3 regions of the Clostridium carnis genome follow, and region 3 is predicted to be linked to each of the others. Evidence: a T-box and tRNA genes for the amino acid it is inferred to sense, from the RefSeq annotation. Region 3 holds a T-box; the other regions hold tRNA genes.
What was found. A T-box is a leader RNA that pairs with one kind of tRNA and senses whether it is charged. The one in region 3 lies ahead of argS (arginine--tRNA ligase), so its partner is inferred to be a tRNA-Arg.
Positions count from the first base shown of each region.

Region 1: it has a tRNA-Arg gene. The T-box ahead of argS (arginine--tRNA ligase) is inferred to sense a tRNA for this amino acid. The anticodon was not compared.
Region 2: it has a tRNA-Arg gene. The T-box ahead of argS (arginine--tRNA ligase) is inferred to sense a tRNA for this amino acid. The anticodon was not compared.

Region 1 covers NZ_BAAHYS010000001.1:1,292,348-1,299,725, forward strand. Annotated here, with positions in the region: gene ACYQ1T_RS05960 (6-phospho-beta-glucosidase) at 1-335, opposite strand, end outside; gene ACYQ1T_RS05965 (Card1-like endonuclease domain-containing protein) at 466-1,605, opposite strand; gene ACYQ1T_RS05970 (NAD(P)/FAD-dependent oxidoreductase) at 1,715-3,127, opposite strand; tRNA gene ACYQ1T_RS05975 (tRNA-Arg) at 3,395-3,471, opposite strand; gene ACYQ1T_RS05980 (sensor histidine kinase) at 3,561-4,475, opposite strand; gene ACYQ1T_RS05985 (AAA family ATPase) at 4,595-7,378, opposite strand, start outside.
Region 2 covers NZ_BAAHYS010000001.1:1,464,945-1,472,322, reverse strand. Annotated here, with positions in the region: gene ACYQ1T_RS06885 (ATP-binding protein) at 1-793, opposite strand, end outside; gene ACYQ1T_RS06880 (nucleoside deaminase) at 783-1,259, opposite strand; gene ACYQ1T_RS06875 (HlyC/CorC family transporter) at 1,339-2,580, opposite strand; tRNA gene ACYQ1T_RS06870 (tRNA-Arg) at 2,761-2,835, opposite strand; gene ACYQ1T_RS06865 (staygreen family protein) at 2,971-3,429, opposite strand; gene ACYQ1T_RS06860 (lysophospholipid acyltransferase family protein) at 3,566-4,288, shown strand; gene ACYQ1T_RS06855 (Fic family protein) at 4,363-5,466, opposite strand; gene ACYQ1T_RS06850 (DEAD/DEAH box helicase) at 6,221-7,378, shown strand, end outside.
Region 3 covers NZ_BAAHYS010000001.1:2,358,911-2,366,288, reverse strand. Annotated here, with positions in the region: gene tnpA (IS200/IS605 family transposase) at 1-55, shown strand, start outside; gene ACYQ1T_RS11480 (AI-2E family transporter) at 162-1,280, opposite strand; gene argS (arginine--tRNA ligase) at 1,377-3,068, opposite strand; T-box leader at 3,140-3,347, opposite strand; gene ACYQ1T_RS11470 (Ppx/GppA phosphatase family protein) at 3,530-5,047, shown strand; gene ACYQ1T_RS11465 (site-2 protease family protein) at 5,134-5,778, opposite strand; gene ACYQ1T_RS11460 (LCP family protein) at 5,908-7,287, opposite strand.

The sequences.
Region 1 (7,378 bases), 1.1 Mb from region 3:
TGACCTAAAAAACCATGACTTAAAGGAATTCTTTCATCTTTAGCGCGTGCTGCTAATAATCCAACTCTTAACTGAGTTGTTACAAAATCTGCATCCTTTAACGCTTCTCTTCTATCTAATGTTAAATGTATTTTCATTGGTACTCCTGCTTTTTCTACCATTCTCTTAGCTAAAGCACCTACTATTTCTAATTTTTCTTTTCCCTCTTCAATATCCACAAGCCAATATTCACTAACAGGCATTTCATCATATCTCTTTATTAATCCTTCTACTAGTTCAGGAGTATAGCTTGATCCCCCTCCAATAGTTACAATTTTTAATCCTTTATTATTCATAAATAAATCCCCCCTATAAATCAAAACTTTTATTTGAAAGTATTTTTTATCTTATATCCTAATTATAATTTTTTTTCATAACTAATAATTTCAAATTTTGAAAATATTCAAACTTATAAGAGGGCTATATTTATCCTTTTATTATATGCTCTATTTGTTTTTTAAATTTATTTTCATCTCCATCAAAAATAACTAAGTTTATTCCCATTTCCTTAGCTCTTTCTCTAACAGGAAGTTTTATAGGTTCTTTTGTTGCAACTAATATTTTATAAACTCTTTCTCCTCCAATTTTTTCACTATAAACATTTAATTCATTTAATGCTGCTTCATTGTACTTGTCACTATCTTTACAAGATATAAATATAGGGATAGAATCCTTTACTGCTACAACATCAACTTCATTGCGAACTGTTTTTATATTATCATTCCATAGAAATATTACACCACTTTTAACTTGATCAATATCTTTAATTTCATTTATCATAATATTAGTAGCCATTTCTAACCATGTACCACTTTTAAATATAAAACCTTTTAAATAATCATTTAGAAATTCCACTTCAATATCATCATTATTTATTTTTTTATAGTCTATTCCCTGCATTTCCTTAAGTTTAACTAATATTTTTTCTAGTAATGTTTTTTCATTTTCATCTAGCATCTTCATTTTAACTATAACTTTTTTGGGATTTTGATAATCATGAGTAAAAATATTAGCATCATATAGTTTTTGCTTATGTTTATGCCATAAGTTAATATTTTTAGAAATTTTCCTTGTTAAATATACTAAATCTTCCTTAGTACATAAACTAGTAGAATCATCTAAAACTTCCCCTCCTGATGCTCTTACTATATGATTTATTTCTAAGTCATCAAATTCTTCTTTTAAAATATCTATTTCATTTCCTAATGTATATAAAATTTTATCTTTTATATCAACATAAATTGTTTTAATATTACTATCCCTACAGATTTTAGATAACATTAAAGAATTAATTCTTTTCCCCCCAGTTAAATTTACTAATATCTCTTTATCTTTATTTGAATTTATAATTAATTGAAGATCTTTATAGCTACCTTCATTTACTGTAATATCTTTAAAAATAACCTTAGGCATATAATTCTCATAATATTGTTTTATAGATGATATCCCTTGTTCTTCATTTGAATCTCTTATAAAAATAACTTCCCTAGGTTTGAATTTTTTAGTAGCTAATATACTACCTTGATTGTGTTCATCTAATTGGTTAATTAGTATATCTATGCTCATACCTATACCTTCTTTTCTAATTTAAACATATTCTTTATTAATTTACCCAAATATAATTCTTTATATTAGAAAAGAGAGAATTCATAAAAAAATTCTCTCTTTCCGTAGTTTAAAATAATTTTCTTGCTAAATATACTCCTGAGCATGATGCCATCATTAATCCTCTTGTTAAACCAGCTCCATCCCCAATTGCATGTAAATTTTTGATATTTGTTTCTAAATTTTCATCAAGTTTTATAGCATTAGAATAAAATTTAATTTCTGGACCATAAAGTAAATTATCTGGATTTGCAAATCCTTTTACTACTTTATCCATCTCTAAAATAAAGTTTACTATATTAGTCATTGTTCTATATGGAATTCCAAGTGTAATATCCCCTGGCATAGCAGTTTTTAAAGTTGCCTCTACTGAGTTATTTTCAAGTTCCTTTTTCCAAGTTCTTTTTCCATTTAATATATCTCCAAATCTTTGAACTACAACATCTCCATTAGATAAAAGGTTAGTAAGCTCTGCAACTTTATGAGCATACTCTATAGGCTTATTAAATGGTTCTGTGAACTTGTGTGAAGAAAGTATTGCAAAGTTTGTATTTACACTTTTCTTTTCTTTATAAGCATGTCCATTAGCTAAGGAAATCCCTGAATCATAGACTTCTGCTGCAACAAACCCATCTGGATTTTGGCAGAATGTTCTTACCTTATCCTTAAATGGTGCTATCTCTCCAATAAACTTACCTTCATACATTAATTCATTAACCTTTTGAATATCTCCCTCAGATTTCATTTCAAATCTTACTCCGATATCAACTACTCCAACAGATTTAGTTATATTATGTTTATCACATAAATCCGATAAAAAATCTGCCCCATTTCTTCCTACTGATACTACTATTTTTTCACCATAGTAATTTTGACTTTCTGTTATTACCCCAACAGCCTGTCCATCTTCTATTATTAAATCTTTAACTGGACTTTGAAATATTATTTCTACTCCATTCTCTATTAAATAATCCTCTAACTTTCCATATAATTCTCTAGACTTTTCTGTCCCTAAATGTCTTATTGGAATATCTACTAAATTTATATCATGGCTTTTAGCTTTATTTTTAATTTTTTTGATTTCATCTTTATGCTCTACACCTGCAATATTTTTTTCTCCACCAAATTCTAAGTAAATTTCATCACAGTAATCTATTAAATCCTTAGTATGTTTATGTCCTATAACCTCTGGTAAATTTCCCCCTACTAATACTTCCTCTACTTCTGTATCATATAATGATAACTTTGCATCTGAGAACGCTCCAGCTCCAGCAAACCCGGTAGTTATATGACAGTAAGGCTTACACTTCACACATCTATTTAATTTAGGAATTGGACAATACCTTTTATGAACTGACCTTCCTTTTTCTATAATAAGAATCTTTTTTTCTGGGCTAATTTTATTAAGTTCATATGCTGTAAAAACTCCACTTGGACCAGCTCCTATTATTATTACATCATATTTATTATTCTTTTTAGACATATAATAACCCCCTTATATTTGCGAATGTTTTCGTAAATCCAATAATTATTATACGCCTTTTTCTTCTTATATCAATGCTTTTTTTATTATTTTTATAAATTAAAGCATTTTTACAAGCTATTTGTGAACATTAAGTAAATATTTTAACTATATAACAAATATGATTTTAAAAATTTTAACTCTATATTGATTATTTTATCTGAAGTTTAACTATTGATATAATTTTCTAAAATAAAAAAAGACTTTGCAAACTGCAAAGCCTTACAATGGTACGGCGGAGAGGATTCGAACCCCCGACCAACTGGTTCGTAGCCAGCTACTCTATCCAACTGAGCTACCACCGCATATTGATTTTTAACATATTTATATTAACATAGATATTTGAATAAATCAAGTAAACCTATTTAATTTAGGATGGGTTTTATACCCCATCTTAAATTAAATATATATCTGAAAACTCTATTTCTAACATTTGAATTTTATCACTACGATTTAGTGGCCTATCTTCATCTACTTCTACTAGCCTACAAATAGGTAGTGTTACTATAAACTCAGAACCCTTTCCTTCTTCACTATTTAATGTAACTTTTCCATCATGAGCTTTAGTTAAATAATTTACTAAATCTAATCCTATTCCACTACCCCCATTTTCTCTATTACTCTTTTGAGATATTTGATAAAATCTATCAAATATTTTTTCTCTACTTTCTTTAGATATTCCTGGGCCTTCATCTCTTACTGATATATTAATGTTTTCATCTTCTACAAAAATATTAATATATATATTAGAATCTTTTGGAGAAAATTTAATGGCATTTGAAATTAAATTCATTACTATTCTATCTATAAGTTCAGGATCTACAGCCATTATACACTCTTCCTCATTTGTATCGAAAACCAATTGTATATTTTTTTGTTTAGCATATTTATCTACGCACCCAACTGTCCCCTCAACCATTGAGATAATATCAATATTCCTTTTATTAAGCATATAATAGTTATTCTCAAACTTAGTGGTATCAATAAGATTATTTATTAACTTTAACATTTTAAGACTATTACGCTTTACTAATCCCATATACTCTAAAGCCTTTTTGTCCATAACATTAACATTACCATAATCAATACATTGCATAACACTTAATATTACATTTAGATGAGCTCTTAAATCATGAGATATATTTAATAAAAAATTTTCCTGTCTCATGTTTTTATCTTTTAATTCTTTTATTGTATCTCTTACTTGGTTATAATACTCTTCATCAATATCGTTCTTTGGTATTTCATATAATAGTTTTTTCGCTAGATTACCTAAATTCCCTTCTTCTAAATACCCCTTATTGATCATGTGTATAAATCCTTTCCCACAAATCTATTAAAATTTTTACCACATTATATCTAGTTTACCATATTGACATTTTATCAACAACCATTTTATTCTTTTTTTCCATTTATTTTACATTTTAACTAATTAAAGTTAGCAAAACTTCCTTCTGTTGTTGCTTTTATTTCTAATTTTTTCTCTACTCTTTCCTTTAATTCAGGTACATGAGATATAATTCCAACTAATCTTCCACCCATTTGTAATTCTAATAAGCAACTTATTGCATTATCTAAAGATTCTGGGTCTAGCGTTCCAAATCCTTCATCTACAAACATAGTATCTAGTTTAATCCCACCTGATGATGATTGAATTACATCAGATAAACCTAAAGCTAAAGATAGTGATGCTTTAAAGCTTTCTCCCCCAGATAATGTTTTTACATGTCTTAACTTCCCTGTATAATTATCAAAAACTTCTAATTCCAATCCCTTTTGACCAGTACCTTTACTCTTATCTTCCTTTCTTTTTAAGATAAATCTTTCTCCTGTCATTTTAGATAATCTTAAATTTGCTGCATCTATAATTTCTTGGAAATATGCTGCTAAAACATAGCTTTCAAATGTTATATACGGGCTTTGTCTTCCATTTGATAAATTCGCTAATTCTCCAACAACTTTATATTTCTCTTCTAATCTAATTAAATTTTCACTTAGCTTTTTAACTATCTTATATCTTGAATCATTATTAGCTATCTTAGCATATAATAGCTTAATCTTTTCTTCTAACTCTTTTTCAATTAACGAGTAGTTAGTTATTTCCTCATTTAAATTGCTTAAATCTTTGAATTTAATATCCTTTGTTTTTTCACAAAGATTATTAAACTTATCTTTTAAAGACCTTAGATTTTCCTCGTAATCTTTAATAAAAGCATCTATTTTATTTATCTCGTCTTTACTAATTTTATATTTCTTATATTCTTCTATATCAATAAACTCTAACTCTATTAACTTTTCTTGATACCTTAACTTTTCTTGATTTTCCTTCTCTATAGAATTTTTTAATACTTTCTCAATTGTATTTTTATTTCCATTCAATATAGAATATTCTTTAGAAATGTTACTTTCCTTAATCTTTGCATTTTGAAGAGACTTTTTCATATCTTCTAATATATTTTTCTTATTGTTTATTATATCATTTAGATTATTTAAACTAGAAAATTCATTTGGTATATCACTTCCTAAGGTTTTTAAAGCTTCTTCTTCTGCTTGTAACTTTCCAAACGTATCTAGTTTGTTTTTTTCTAATACTTCTAGTGATTCTTCTAAAACCTTTAAATCTAACTTTAAGATTTCAACTTCTTTTTCTATATTAAATTTATTTTTAATTATAACTTCTATTTCTATTTTTCTTTTTATTAAATTATCAATTTCTAGTCTTATTTTTCCGCCTATTTCTTTAATATCCTTTATTAAATTATTATTAAATTCTAATTTCATACCAATTACATTAGAGATTTGTTCTAATGCTGGTATAATTATTTCATTGCTTTTTAATTTAATATTTTCACTTAATACTTTTATGCTGTTTAAATATTCATCTGTTTCATTTTTTATCTTTTCATACTTTTCCTTTTGATTTTTAAGTTCATATTCACTTGGTACATTTAATTGTTTTATAGCTGGCATAGGATGTTCTTTTGATCCACAAACCGGACATTCAGTTCCTTCTTTTAAAGCTTCTGCAAGTATTCCTGCCTGACCTTTTCTAAAGTTTAACTCTAGTCTATCATAGTAATTTTTACTTTCTGTATAACATTTTTCTATTTCTTTAAATTTATTAGATTTATTATTATATTCAATCTTTAACTCATTTAAGCTTGTAATCTCTTTATAAACCTTTAAAAGCTGTTCCCTTACTCTTTTCTTTTCATTTTCGTTATTATTTAGCTCTATAAGCTCTTTTTCTAATTGATTTATTTCTTTTAACATTAATTCATTTTGTTCTTGTTTTAATATATTATTTTTCCTTTTTTCCTTAAAGGTCTCTATATTATTAACTATCTCATTATGATTGTGTCTTAAACTTTCTAATATTTTTTTTCTTTCATCTATTTTATATAGTTTATTTAATTTTTCTTCTAATAAAAGAATTTCTTTATTGATATTTTCTCTTTGACATTCATTTTTTTCTTCAAGCTCTAAATTTTTTCTACATCGTTCTAATTCTTCACCCTTTAAAATTAATTCCTTTTCTATTCTTTCTAATTCTTTTTTATTATCCTCTTTATTTTTTACTTTTTCTAAATAAGAACTTTCTATTATTTCAATTTCTAATGCCTTTTTTCCCTTTTCGCTTAACTGTTTCTTATCATCAATTTCTTCTTTTCTTTTAAAGTATTCTGTTAACTTAGTTTCTGTATATTCTTTTTCTTTTAAAAGATCATTATTTCCGCTTCCTCTTATTAAATCTTCGTTAGCCTTTCCCTTTTTATCTTTTATATCCTTTAATTTTTTATCTAATTCCTTTATTTCTCTATTATCAATATTTAATATTTCTTCAATTTTATCTAAGGCAACTTTAGTATCTTCATATTGACTAAACTCTACATTGTCATCACTTTTTATTCCCTTTAAATTGCTATCTACCTCTGTTCTTCCTCTATCTACTTCTTGCTTTATAGCTAATGCCTTATCCTTTAACCTCATTTGAATTGCCTGATAATCATACGTTCCAAATATCTTTCTAAATATAGCTTCTCTATCCTTTGATTCAGATAATAATAATTTTCTAAACTCACCTTGTGGAAGCATTACTATTTGTTTAAATTGTTCCTTGTTAATACCTAAAATCTCTTCAATTTTTTCTGTAACAGCTGAATATTTAGTTATTATCTTTTCGTTAGGTAAATGTAATTCTCCTTCTGCTCC
Region 2 (7,378 bases), 890 kb from region 3:
TTTTATTTTTTAGTGTTTCCGCTAATAATTCTATGATCTTATAATAAACTGTTGAATCATCATCTATTCTAAGTATTTTTTTTGCTCTATCATTTATAAGATTTATTTCACCTAAATTATTTACTGCTATTAGACCATCCTTTATATTATTTATTATAGATTCTTTTTCATCTAAAAGTAATGCTATCTCTTCTGGCTCTAATCCAAAAATAGTTTTCTTTATATTTATCGCTAGTAAGGTTGTACCAATTATCCCCGCTATAATAACTACTATAAAAATTGGTGTCATTTTACCTAAAAATCTACTAAATTCACTTCCTAAATCACCAGAAAGCATTCCAACACAAACTGCACCCACTTGAACTCCATCCTTATATATAGGGGCAAAATATCTTAACGATTTACCTAAATGCCCTATAGATTCTGAAGAATAGCTTGCTCCATATCTTAGAACTTCTGATTCATCTCCTCCGCTAAACCTTAATCCAATATATTCTTTTAATGGATGAGAATATCTTTTACCTTCCATATCAATTACTGTGATAAATAGTAGCCCTGTTTTTAGCCTTAATTTTTCTGTATAATTTTGTATTACTATACTTCCATTTTGCTTATTTAAATTATCTTGAATAAGAGGAACATTTGCAATTAAAGCTGCCGTATCCCTTAGTCTATTAAACATTTGATACCTTATCTCTGCTCTTATATATTTCACCGAAAATACACTTAGTAAACCTATTACGCTAAATAAAATTGCTAAAGTTAAAATTTGAATTTTATTTTTAAGCTTCATTTTTATTTTCATTTTTAGAACACATACCTTCTTTTCTTCTATTATTAAAAAACTGTGTAAGTATTTTGCTACACTTATCATTATAACACCATTTTACATCTACGTACGTGTTGAAAATATTGTAATCTAATAGATTCATAACTGATCCACATGCTCCCATGTCTTTATTAAAGGTTCCTATATATAATTTTGATATTCTACTTTGAGCTATAGCTGATGCACACATTGGACATGGCTCTAGAGTTACATACATTTCTGTACCTGAAAGTCTCCAATTATTTAATTGTTTGCAAGCCTCTTCTATAGCTATTATTTCTGCATGTGCTGTTGGCCTCTTCAAAGTTTCCTTTAAGTTATAGCCTCTTGCTATTACTTCTCCATCCTTAACTATTACTGCCCCTACTGGAATTTCTCCATTTTCATATGCTTTTTTAGCTTCCTCCAATGCTATCTCCATAAAATCCATAATTATAAACTCCTTTAACTGAATAAAAAGATAGAAAACTACGTTTCCTACCTTTTTCTATAAATATTATTATGATTTTTTAAGTGTATATTCTAACCCTTTTTATTCTATTTTTATCTATATCCTCAACGACAAATTTTATATTGTTAAACTTTATTTCTTCTCCATTTTCAGGAAACCTTCCTAGTTCCCCTATTACAAGTCCTCCAACAGAATCAAATTCTTCTGACTCCATGTTAACACCTATTAATTCACCAATATCGTCTAATCTAGCGCTTCCATCAACAATATATTCATCTTCTTTTACAACTTCTATTTCTTTATTTTCATCATCATATTCGTCTTCTATATCTCCAAATACCTCTTCTATTAAGTCCTCAATTGTAACAATTCCAACATTACCACCATATTCATCTAATACAACTGCAATATGATTTCTCGTCTTCTTCATTTCATTAAATAGTTCCTTAATTTTCTTAAATTCAAAGGTATAATAAGGGTCTCTCATATAATCTATAACTTTAAATTCTTCTTTATTTTGAGATGCCATAATTAAGTCCTTAACATTTAATATTCCAACTACATCATCAATAGTTTGATTATAAACTGGTATTCTTGAAAATTGTTCCCTTTGAATAACATCAAATACCTCTTCATAATTTGCATTAACATCTACAGCTATTACATCTACCCTTTGAACCATTACGTCCTTTACTTGAGCATCTGCAAAATCAAAAACATTAAATATCATTTCTTTTTCTACGCCTTCTAGGACCCCTTCTTCTTCACTAACACCAACCATAGTTCTTAACTCTTCTTCTGTTATAAATGGTTCTGACGCTTTTGGGTCTCCTCCTAGCAATCTTATGAATACTCCTGATATTACAGTGAATATAGCAATAAAAGGCCTAAATATTTTAACTATTAAATTAATGGTTTTGCTTACCTTTAAAGCAACTTTTTCTGAATTTTGTTTTGCTATTGATTTTGGTGTTATTTCACCAAAAATTAAAACCAATATGGTCATCACAATAGTAACTATCCCAACACCACTTTCACCTAAAGTTTTTAGTGCTATTGATGTTGCAAGCGCTGATGCTCCTATATTAACTATATTATTCCCTATTAATATGGCTCCTAATAACCTACTAGGATCCTCTGTTAATTTTTCTACTAATTTTGCTCCCTTTACTCCCTCATCTACCATATGCCTAATTCTAATTTTACTTAGCGCCATTAACGCTGTTTCAGACATTGAGAAAAAACCTGACATAACTAATAATATTACTAACAATATTATTTGCCACGTATAACTGTCCAAAAATAATCACACTCCTAATATATTTAATTATAATATTCTATATTATATCATATGTAAAAACTCAATAGTTAAGATTATTTTTAATAAATTAAAAAATTTCAAATAATTTCATATTTTAAACAATTTTCAATTAAATAAAAACTCTCAAACCAAGTATTATCAAGGTTTGAGAGTTTTTTCTGGTATCCCCAACAGGGATCGAACCTGTATCTGTCCCTTAGGAGGGGACTGTTCTATCCATTGAACTATGGAGACATTTAACAAATAAATTTTATAATATTAGAAGGGAATTGTCAATATTCCCCTAATCCCTTATATGCTTATTATATCTCCATTTTCAAATTATATTTAGTTTTCTCTGTCTTTTTAATAATATTAGTTATTCTACTTTTATGTTTCTTTGATTTCATAATCTTTCAGCTTGTCCCACGATTCTATTTTAGAGAACTCTTTATATTTAGAGTTAAATTCAACTATTATCGGAGCTTCGTCTAAATATGGATATTTTTCTATAAGCTCCTTATCAGCATATCTAATTGCTGTAATAGCTAAGGGTAGCTCTTCTCTAAAAATCTTATCTCTAAAAACTGATGCATTTAGTCCTCCGGCTCCGTCTACATGGATGTATAACCTTAAAATATATTTGCCTAAAACTTTGTCCCATCCTCCAAGCACTTCATCTCTCATTGAAGTTACTTTACTCCAATCATAATTAAGACCTATTGACACATATAAGTTAGCTGTTTCATCTGAATGTGTCATTGTGTAATACCTAGGCATGATAGGTCCTACTTCTGTAACGTCATTTTTAAAATCTACAAACAACTTTTCTGGTTTAAATTTTGACACCTAGTTCACCTCTAAAATATTAACTTTTCTTCACTATATGAAATTTCATTCTATATAGTTACTTTTATATAGTGGCAGTTTAGTATATACTTTATTTATGGAATTATTATTTTATATTTGAAAGGATTTGATTTTTATGTTTAGGTCTATTATATGGTATATATTTTTCTTTTTAAGCTTACTTATTAGCATACCTGGTATGATTAAGAGTAAAATGCTTGATAAAAAAGGTTTAAAAAAGGAAAGAGAAGCTCAAGTTCATAAAAGTACTTCAAGGTGGGCTAGATCACTTTTAAAATTAGCCGGAGTAAAAGTAATTGTTCATGGAGCCGAAAATTTACCTAAGGACAGGAATGTTTTATTTATAGGAAATCATCAAGGAAACTTTGATATTCCTATTTATATAAGCCAAATTGATGTTCCAAAAGGATTTATATCTAAAATTGAAGTAAAGAAAATTCCTGGTGTTAGAACTTGGATGGAATATATGCATTGTGTTTTTATGGATAGAAGTAGTATACGAAAATCTGGTGAAGCTATAGTACAAGGTATTAAAAACTTAAAAGAAGGTTATTCATTAGTAATCTTCCCTGAAGGGACAAGAAGCAAATGTGATAAAATGGGCGAATTTAAAGCTGGTAGCTTCAAACTTGCAACAAAATCTAAAGTCCCAATAGTTCCTGTAACAATGAGTGGCTCTTATAAAATTATGGAAGAGAAAAATGGTGCCATAATTAAGCCTGCAACTGTTAATCTTTATATACACCCTATTATTGAAACTGCTAATCTATCTAAAGAGGAGCAAGATGCACTACCTAAAAAGGTTTATTCTATTATCCAAAGTAAATTACCACAATAATAAATACCCTTTAGTTAGTTTTTAAGCTAACTAAAGGGTATTTTAAGCTATGATATTAATATTAAATAATTTCTCTATTCATGGAAAACCTCTATTAAGGTAGCTATATCATTTACATAATACTCATACTTTTTCCCTTGCTTAGAAATTTTAAAAAATCCCAGTGTAACTAAGTAATTTAAATCAGTTCTAGCTGTTTCATATGCAACCTTTGTCCTTTTCTTATAATCTTCAATAGTTATTTTCTTATCCTTAATAACAATAATGCTATTAATAAATTTTAATTGTCTATCCTCTAACTCAATATTATTTTTCTCTATTAATGATTTTAAAATTTTCTTACCATACTTAATGTTAATTTCAATATTTAACTCTTCAATAGATAACTTTATTACTTCAATATAATATTTTATAAAATAAGTTAAATCACCTTCATTATCAGAAATATTTTCTATAGCATTAAAATATTTCTTACTTTGTTCAGTAATAATTTTCATTGGAGAACAATATCTTAGAACTTCATATCCGTTATTAATTAAATATATATAAGATAAAGTTCTAGCCATAAAACCATTAATAAATTCAAAAAGGTTATTATCCAAAATATATTTTTGAATTATTGCTGCCTTAATTATTTTATTACAATTAAAATTACAAATAAAATCAATTAGCTGTTCAAGGTATTCTTTGTTATAGTTTAGGTTATCTTTTCCTACATATTCACCAATATCATTGTATACACTTAATATTAAGCTTTTATTTATTTCGTTGCCATTTTCAAATACTTCAAATAACCTGCTCTTTATATTTTCTACTATCTTTTCCTCATTAAAAATTTCCTTATCTTTCTCTAATTCAAAATTTATATTATTAAACACTTCATCTTTATATGTGTTAAGCTTTATTTTTTCTATATTTTTTCCAGGTATATATCCCATTACTTCACTTTTAACATTTTCATCTATTATGTAAATATTGTTCAACATATCTTTTGTAATATTGTACCAATATTTTATTTTCTCATTATTCTCTAGATTTATCTTATATGAGTCTGCATTTCTTTCCTTTTGTATCATTTCCCATATTTTTTCCAAATCACATTTATCATATATTCTTCTTGAAATTTGTTTTTTGTTAAAATAAAATTTGTTAAATTCTTGTAAAATCTGCTTGTCCATTTTCTCACTCCAAATTGCTACTTCTTTTTTTACTGTATAATTACTTTTATAATACTAATTTAATACTAATAATATATATCTTTATATACTTATTATATATCTAATTAATTACTATATTAATACTTATTTATTAATTTTCAATAAAAATATCATTAAAATAAAAAAGGGAGAGGCAAAAACCTCCTCCTTAATATGTAAATTATTCAAAATTTTATTATTCTATGTTTTTTTATATAATAATATTTTTATCATTATATATTTCTATGTATTTTATTAATTATTTTTAATTTTACAGTTTAACCTCTCCCCTCCTTTATTTTATTCCATATTAAAAATAAAACTAACACTCAGTCTTATTCTTTCTACATCTTTAAATAGTTTAAATTTATAATAACTTTTTTTATTTTATCTTATACTTTATATTTTTATAAAAATTATTAATTTATATAAATTTTTTTATATATTTTTCACTTTATTACATTAATTTACTGTTTAATTTTTATAAATTTTTATTATAGAAAATTCTTTTTCTGCAAATAATAAATTAAATTGTTTCATTAAACGTTTTCTTAAGTGATTATTTAAGAAAATTTAATATTTTATGCAAAATAACTCTATTTTGTTAATAAATAATACGAGCATATTTTCAAAATATAGTGTATACTAAGTTAGTTAATAAAAAATAAAATAATTGAAAATAAATCTACTTTATAAGTATAAATTATTTTTAGTAAAAAAAGAAAGAGGATATTGAATGAACGAAATTAAATTTAGTGACTTAGGGTTAAAGGATACCCTTTTAAAATCTATTAATGAATTAGGTTTTGAAAAACCATCCCAAATACAAGCTGAGGCTATTCCTGTTGCATTAGAAGGACATGATCTTATAGGGCAAGCTCAAACTGGTACAGGTAAAACAGCAGCTTTCGGTTGTGGAATTATAAACCACATATCATCTCAAGACGGACTTAGCGCAATAATATTAGCCCCTACAAGAGAATTAGCTATTCAAGTTAATGATGAATTAACTAGACTATCTAAGTATGACAGATTAAATATACTACCAGTTTACGGTGGAGAGCCTATACAAAATCAAATAAGAGCTCTTAAAAGAAATGTTAATATAGTTGTTGGTACTCCTGGTAGAGTTTTAGATCACATAAAGAGAAAAACACTTTCATTAGATACTGTTAGATTCTTAGTGTTAGATGAAGCTGATGAAATGTTAAACATGGGCTTTATAGATGATTTAGAAGATATCATAAAACAACTTCCTGAAGAAAGACAAACTTTATTATTCTCAGCTACAATGCCAGCTCCTATAAAGAAGTTAGCTAAGCGTTATATGAAAAAAGATGCAAAACACATAGCTATACAAAAATCAGCTATGACAGTATCAAAGATTACTCAAAACTTCTTTGAAATTTCTCATAAGAGTAGATTTGAAGCTCTTTGCAGAATACTTGATTTTGATAATCCATCATCAGCTATAATCTTCTGTAGAACTAAAAAAGGTGTTGATGAGTTAGTTGAAGGTATGCAAGGTAGAGGATATATAGTTGAAGGTATGCATGGAGATATGTCTCAAGCTCACAGACTTAGAACTCTTAAGAAATTTAAAGAAGGATCATTAAACTTTTTAATTGCTACTGATGTTGCTGCAAGAGGAATTGATGTTGAAGGAATAACTCATGTTATAAATTACGACTTACCACAAGACGTTGAAAGTTATGTTCATAGAATTGGTAGAACTGGTAGAGCTAATAGAGAAGGTACTGCTTACTCATTAATATCTCCAAAAGAATATTCAATGCTTAAGCAAATTAAGTCAGTTACTAAGGGAAATATAACTAAGAGAAATGTTCCTACAGTAGAAGAAATATTCTCTAATAAATCACAATCAATGATTTCA
Region 3 (7,378 bases):
TTCAGATCAAATAAGTATGAAAGAATATATGGACCCTTTTAAGGGTAGCAAGTAACATAGTATGCGGCTGGCGAACCAATTTAAGCGCCTTAAGGCGCAATGCAGGTAAGAGGCCCTTATAGGGCTTAGGAAATACCACCAGCTAAGCTGGTGGATTTTTATTACTCTTTATTTGCTAATCTTACTAATTCATCATTTTTATCCATAACTCTTGTATAATAAAATTTTAATGTTGCTGCTGTAGGTGATGCAAGTAACATTCCTATTGGACCAAAGAATCCTCCACCTATTACAACTGCTAAAATAATAAAAAATGGTCTTACTCCAACTTTACTTCCTATTAATTTTGGATCTAAATACCATCCATCAAACATTTGCAATGCAAATAAAACTAAAAATACTGTTAAACCTTTAGTTGGAGAAACAAAAACGTTAAATAAAAATCCAACTATCTCTCCTATAAATGGTCCAAAATAAGGTATCATATTAGTAATACCAACTATACAAGCTAAAAGCACTGCATATTCTGATTTTACTATATTTAATAGTATAAATGCCATTATTCCAATTATTGATGAATCTATAGCTTTTATTCCTATATAAGTTCCTATCATTTTATGATATATTCTTATAGCTTCAATTAATTTTTTTGCTCTTTTTTCTTTTAATATTAAATATGTCACCTTTTTAGTTTCTAAAATTATTCTATCTTTATCCACTAATACATAAATTGAAATTAATATTCCTAAAAATATTTTTACTAATTGGCTTGAAACTGAAAATATATAAGATACTGAACCTTCTAATACATTAACTGCCATTGTTCCAACTTGTGCTATTAAAGAATTTACGCTATCAAAAGTTCCTGTTTTAGTTATAATGCCTTTAACTGCCTCATTATTTAAAAAATTATTTAACCAGCTTTGAGCATCTGTTATATAATCTGGAATATTCTTAGTAAGATCTATTATACTTTGTACAACATTTGGAATACAGTAGACTATTACTAATGACATTGCACCTATTATCAATATATATGTAGATAATATAGCTACTCCAGACTTTAGCTTAAACCTTTTTTCTAGTAGCTTTACTAATGGATTTAATATATATGCAATTACTAATCCATATATAAATGGAACAATAAGTGAGAATAGTTTTTTTATTATTCCAAAAAAATAAGGATAATTATCTATAAGCTTAGCTCCAACTACACTTACTAATATAGAAAAAACTATTGCTATTATTATCTCTTTATATTTAATGTATTTATTAAACAAACTTACACCTCCCTAAATATTTATACTGATTATATCATAAAGTATTTATAACTTTGTTAATTTTCTATAAAAAATGGATGCATACGCATCCATTCCTTACATTTTTTCAACAACTTCTATTCCTAATAACTCTAATCCATTTTTAATAACTTGACATGTTGCTTCTGTAAGCTTAAGTCTAGCTTCTTTTAAACCTTCATCTTCTAAATTTAATACTGAATGTGCATTGTAGAACTTATTAAATGCTTTTGCAACATCAATTACATATCTTGTTAAAACTGATGGTTCTAATTTTTCTATTGCTAAATGAATTTGTTTATTTAAATTTTCTAAAGTCTTAACTAATTCAAATTCTTCTTTTGAAGTAAGCTTTGAATAGTCTTGAACTCCCTTTAGCTTATCTGCTCTACCTAATATGCTCTTTGCTCTAGCATATGAATATTGAACATATGGACCTGTTTCACCTTCAAATGAAAGCATTTCCTTCCAATCAAATACAATATCCTTTTCTCTTGAGTTCTTAAGGTAAGTAAATACTAAAGCACCAACACCTATTTTCTTAGCAACTTCTTCTTTATTTTCAAGAGTTGGATTCTTTTCATTTATTATTTCTAAAGTTTTATCTACTGTTTCTCTTACTAGATCATCTAAAAGGATAATTTCTCCCTTTCTAGTTGAAAGCTTTCTATCGGCAAACTTAACTAAACCAAATCCTACATGAACACAATCTTTAGCCCATTCATGACCTGCAAGTTCTAAAACTTTAAATACTTGTTTAAAGTGTAATGCTTGGGGTGTTCCAACTACATATATGCTCTTATCAAAATTATATTTTTTCTTTCTATACATAGCTGCTGCTAAATCTCTTGTTGCATATATAGATGCTCCATCACCCTTTAGTACTATACATGGAGGCATATTATATTCATCAAGCATAACTACTTGTGCTCCATTACTTTCTACTAAAAGCCCCTTCTCTCTTAACTCATTAACTACAACATCCATTTTATCGTTGTAGAAAGCCTCTCCTGCATATGAATCAAAAGTAACATTAAATATATCATATACTCTTTCAAATTCTTTTAAACTTAACTCTCTAAATCTATTCCATAATTCTTCAGCTTCCTTATCCCCATCCTCTAATGCTTTAAAGTATGCTCTTCCTTCATCTTCAAGTTCTGGATTTTGCTCAGCTTCATCATGGAATTTTACATATATTCTAAGTAACTCATTTATAGCATTTTCTTCTAAAGCCTCTTCATTTCCCCATCTCTTATAAGCTGATATAAGCTTACCAAATTGAGTTCCCCAATCACCTAAATGATTGATTCCTTCAACTGTATATCCTTCTTTTTTAAATAATTTATATAAAGAATTACCTATTGCTGTAGTAAACAAATGTCCTACATGGAAAGGCTTTGCAATATTTGGTGATGAATATTCAACACAAACTGTTTTTCCTTCTCCTATATTAGATGAACCATAATTTTCACCTTCTGCTAATACCTTCTCTATTGTATTTTTAGTAAATATGCTTTTATCTGCGAAGAAATTAACATATGGTCCTAAGTTAACTATTTTCTCAAAGCCATCTTTATCTAACTTTTCTGCAAGTTCCTCAGCTATCATATTAGGAGCCTTTCTAAAGGCTTTAGCTAGTTGGAAACAAGGAAATGCATAATCTCCCATTTCTGGCTTTGGTGGTATTTCTATAAGCTTTTCTATAGCTACAGTATCCATATCTATATATTGTTTTAAAATTTCCGAAACTTTCTTTTTGTAATCCATTTTAACCCTCCGTTTTGTTGTTTTAAATTTTATTTTTCTATAAAATAAAAAAATTCCCTCTCTTATAAAATATAAGAGACGAAATTATATCCGCGGTACCACTCTAATTGCATAAAATATGCCACTTGATGCTTTAACGCAAGCAAATACGATCTAGCCTACTACAAATTCGGTAGATATCTCCAAGGTTCTCTTCCTAATAATCTATCTTATAGGCTTCCACCACTCCCTATTCGCTAAAAGACTCAATTATAGTACTCTCCTCTTCTATGATTATATGAAAATTTAATTTTAATATACATATTATACATAAATAAAAGTTTTAATGTCAACTAAAATAAATCTTTTATTAATAATATTTAACCTTTTACCTCTTGAAAAATTTACAAAATACTTTAATATTTATTATAATACTATAAATAAGTATTATAATATTTTTTTATATAATTCAAGGAGTTTTTATGAAAAGAGTAGGTATAATTGACATTGGTTCTAGTTCTCTAAGGCTTATGTTAACAGAAGTTGATAATAGTGGGTATTTTAAGATTATAGATGAATTAAAAACCCCTGTTAGATTATGTCATGATTTAGTTAAAGATTGTGGAATTTGTAGTGAAAACTTTTCTTCTATACTTTCTACATTACGTGCTTTTAAATCACTATGTACAGTTTCAGGTGCAGATAAATTAATAGTAGTTGCAACTGAATCCTTTAGAGCTGCTCAAAATAGAGATATTTTAGTTCCTATGATAAAAAAAGAGCTTAATTTAGATGTTAAAGTTTTAAGTTGCGATGAAGAAATTTATTATAACTTCTTAGGTGTTCTACGAAGTATGTATATTAAAAATTCTTTAATTGTTAAGGTTGCTGGAACCAATACTTATATTGCTTGGGTTAAAGATAATTCCATTATAAAACATGCTACACTTCCATTTGGTAGCGTTAACCTAACATATAAATACAAATTAAATGATAGAGTTTTACGAGATGATCTTGAAACTGCTAAAGTTTATGTTAATGAAAATCTAGAAGATATATCATGGTTAAAAGAAACAATATTTGATTCAATAATAGGTATTTCTTCTACCTCTAGAAATATAGGAAAAATAGATAGCGTAAGAAAAAGATATCCTTTTGATATTCCTCATAACTATGAATTAAATGATTTAGATGTTAAAGATATATATAACTTAGTAAAATCAAAGGATTTAAAGCAAAGACAAAGATTAGATGGTTTAGATCCTGAATTTGCTGATATAGTAGTTGGCGGTGTAACAATTTTTCATAATATAGTAAAACTTATTAATTGTAGTAATATTTTTATCTCTAGTAGAGGTCTTAGAGAAGGTCTTATGTATGAGTATTTAAAAGAAAATTATAATGTTATAGATGATATTCTAGACTATAGCTTAAATGGTATATTAGATATTTTAAATAGTAATAAAAATCATGCTAAAAATGTTTTTGATATAACTTATAAGCTTTTTAATAATCTAAAGCCTCTTCACCATTTAGGTAATGAATTTACTAACATAATAAAAACCTCTACTATGTTACATGATTGCGGCATTAGTATTAATTACTATAGTCATCATAAACATTCATTTTATGTAATATTAAACTCTTATATAAACGGATTAACTCATAAAGAACTTATTATGAGTGCTGCTATAGCTGCTTCTCATAGATTTAATAATTATCAAACTCCAATTTCACCATTTTCAGCTGTTATAAGTCAATTAGATTTAAAAGCTATTAAGCAAATAGGAGCATTGCTAAAAATTGCTGACGGTCTCGATAGAAGCCTTGTTGGAGCTATTAAAGACTTTTCTTTAAATATAAATGATAAAACTGTAGAAATTTTAGTATACTCTGATATAAATGTTGATTTTGAAATTCGTCAAGCTTTAAGAGCTAGTAATACATTCATGGAAGTATATAACAGAGAACTTATTATTAAGAAAAAAGAGATAATTTAATAGCATTTAAATTATATTAAAGCCTCTTGAAATTTATTAATTTCAAGAGGCTTATCTATTTTATAATTGAATTTTTACTTATATCTTTAAATAAATATTCTTAATATAAAGCTAGCTATAGAACTAAATAAATTTAATATTAATTCTGATGGAATTCTAAGAATATATTGACCTACTAAAATTACACCTAATAATATTATCATTTGATATTGATAAAGTATATCTGCTACCTTATAAAATGTTCTTGGACTTACTTGTTTAAATATTTCAAATCCAGCTAGTCCAGGAAGTGGTAATAAATTAAATACAAATAAATTAACATTTATTACTGCTGTAAATTTTATCATCATACATCCAACTGCATAGAATGTAGAAGGTAAAATATTTTTAGTTAAAACAGCAAAAAATACAAATATAATTGTAAATATAAATCCAACTAATAAATTTGCAAGTGGTGCTGCTACAGTAACTTTTATTGCATCTTTATATCCCCTTTTGTATGCATTAGGATTTGTATCTACCGGCTTAGTCCAACCAAAGCCAATAAATAATATCATTATAAATCCAACAAGATCTATATGCGCTGCTGGATTTAAAGTTAATCTTCCTTGGAATCTTGGAGTTTTATCTCCTAATTTATCTGCAACCTTTGCTCTTGCATATCCTTGAGCTGTAAACGCTATTAAAATAGCTGGTACTGTTAATATTGTACTTAGCAAAAATCCTCTCAAACTAATTCACTCCTCAAACTTCTTATTTTTAGATTATATCATATTTATTACTCTATATTTCTATTATTAACATTATTTTAATAAAAAGAACTTCGTCTACTACGAAGTTCTTTATTTACATAACTTTTACTAATGTGCTTGTTCACCATTAGTTGGTGGAGCAGGTTGAGTTTGATTTCCATTTCCTCCTTGTGCTGGTGGTACCTGTTCAGGCTTTGGAGCTTCTGGTTGTGGAACTTGCGGAACCTGTGGAGTAGTTTCCGGCTTTGGAGCTTCTGGATTCGTAACCGGTGGTTTCTCCTCTGGCTTTGGTGCTTCTGGCTTTTCCGCCGGCTTTGGTACTACATTAGTTTTATCTTTATCTTTGTCATTATATTCCTCTGGCTTTACATTATAAAGAGAATTATATCTTGCTTCTTCTGCATTATATTGTGCTTCTAAACTTTTAATTTGAGAAATACTAAACTCTTCTGGGTTTGGAAGCTTATCTTCAAATATAAAGTCATGTAAAACTTTTGAATTTTGATCTTTATCTATTATTAAACACCAACCTAAATCTTTATATAAATAATCTCTTACTATTAATTCATTTTGTGGCATTTGTATTTGTTCAAAATTCAAGCTTGGGAATTTATATACTGTATAAGCTAAATTTAAAGCTTCTGGTATATCTATATTAGTCTTAATATGTTTTGCAAGACTATTTGCAATACTAACATATTTTAAAGGATTAACATCTTTAAACTTAGTAGCAATTTGATATAAAACTGCTCTTTGTCTTTCTCCTCTTTCAAAGTTACTATTACCTACATATCTTATTCTAGAGTATGATAATGCTTGTGCACCATTAAGTAATTGAACTCCTGTTTTTGTAATTGGCTCTGATTTAGTTTCTGTTGTTTCACCAATATACTTATTTATTTCATCTATTTCATAATCTTTAATATCAGCTTCTATTCCACCAATTTCATCAATTATAGATTCAAATCCCCAAAAATTAACTATTGCATATTTATCTATATTAATTTTAAATGTATTTCTTATTGTTTCTAATAAAAGTCCTGCGCCACCTACTGCACCTTTAAGTTTACCATTTGAATCAGATTCAGCACTACCTAATGCAAAGGCCGCATTTATTTTTTGTTCTCCATATCCAGGTACATCTACTAAAATATCTCTCATTATAGAGGTTAACTTAACCTTTTTTGTGTTGCTATCAATAGTAGCAATAATTATGGAGTCTGATCTTGCTGATTCATCTAAAGTACGTCCATCTGTACCAATTAGTAATACATTAGTTACTCCTGAAACCTCTTTATATTCCACCCCTTTTGTTTCTTGTGGTGTATATTCAACATAAATTTGGTTTCTAATATTTAAATAAACTCCTACCACAGACGCTATTAATAAGGCTACTATGGTTAGACTTATTATTATAATCTTCTTCTTTTTATTTAATTTCTTTTTACTAGCTTTAGATTTTCTACTATTTTTATCATTTTCACTCATCCTAACTCCTCCTTTTACTTTACTATTATATAACCAAATACTATTATTTTACAACAATATTACTATAATTATAATACAGAAATTTGTCATT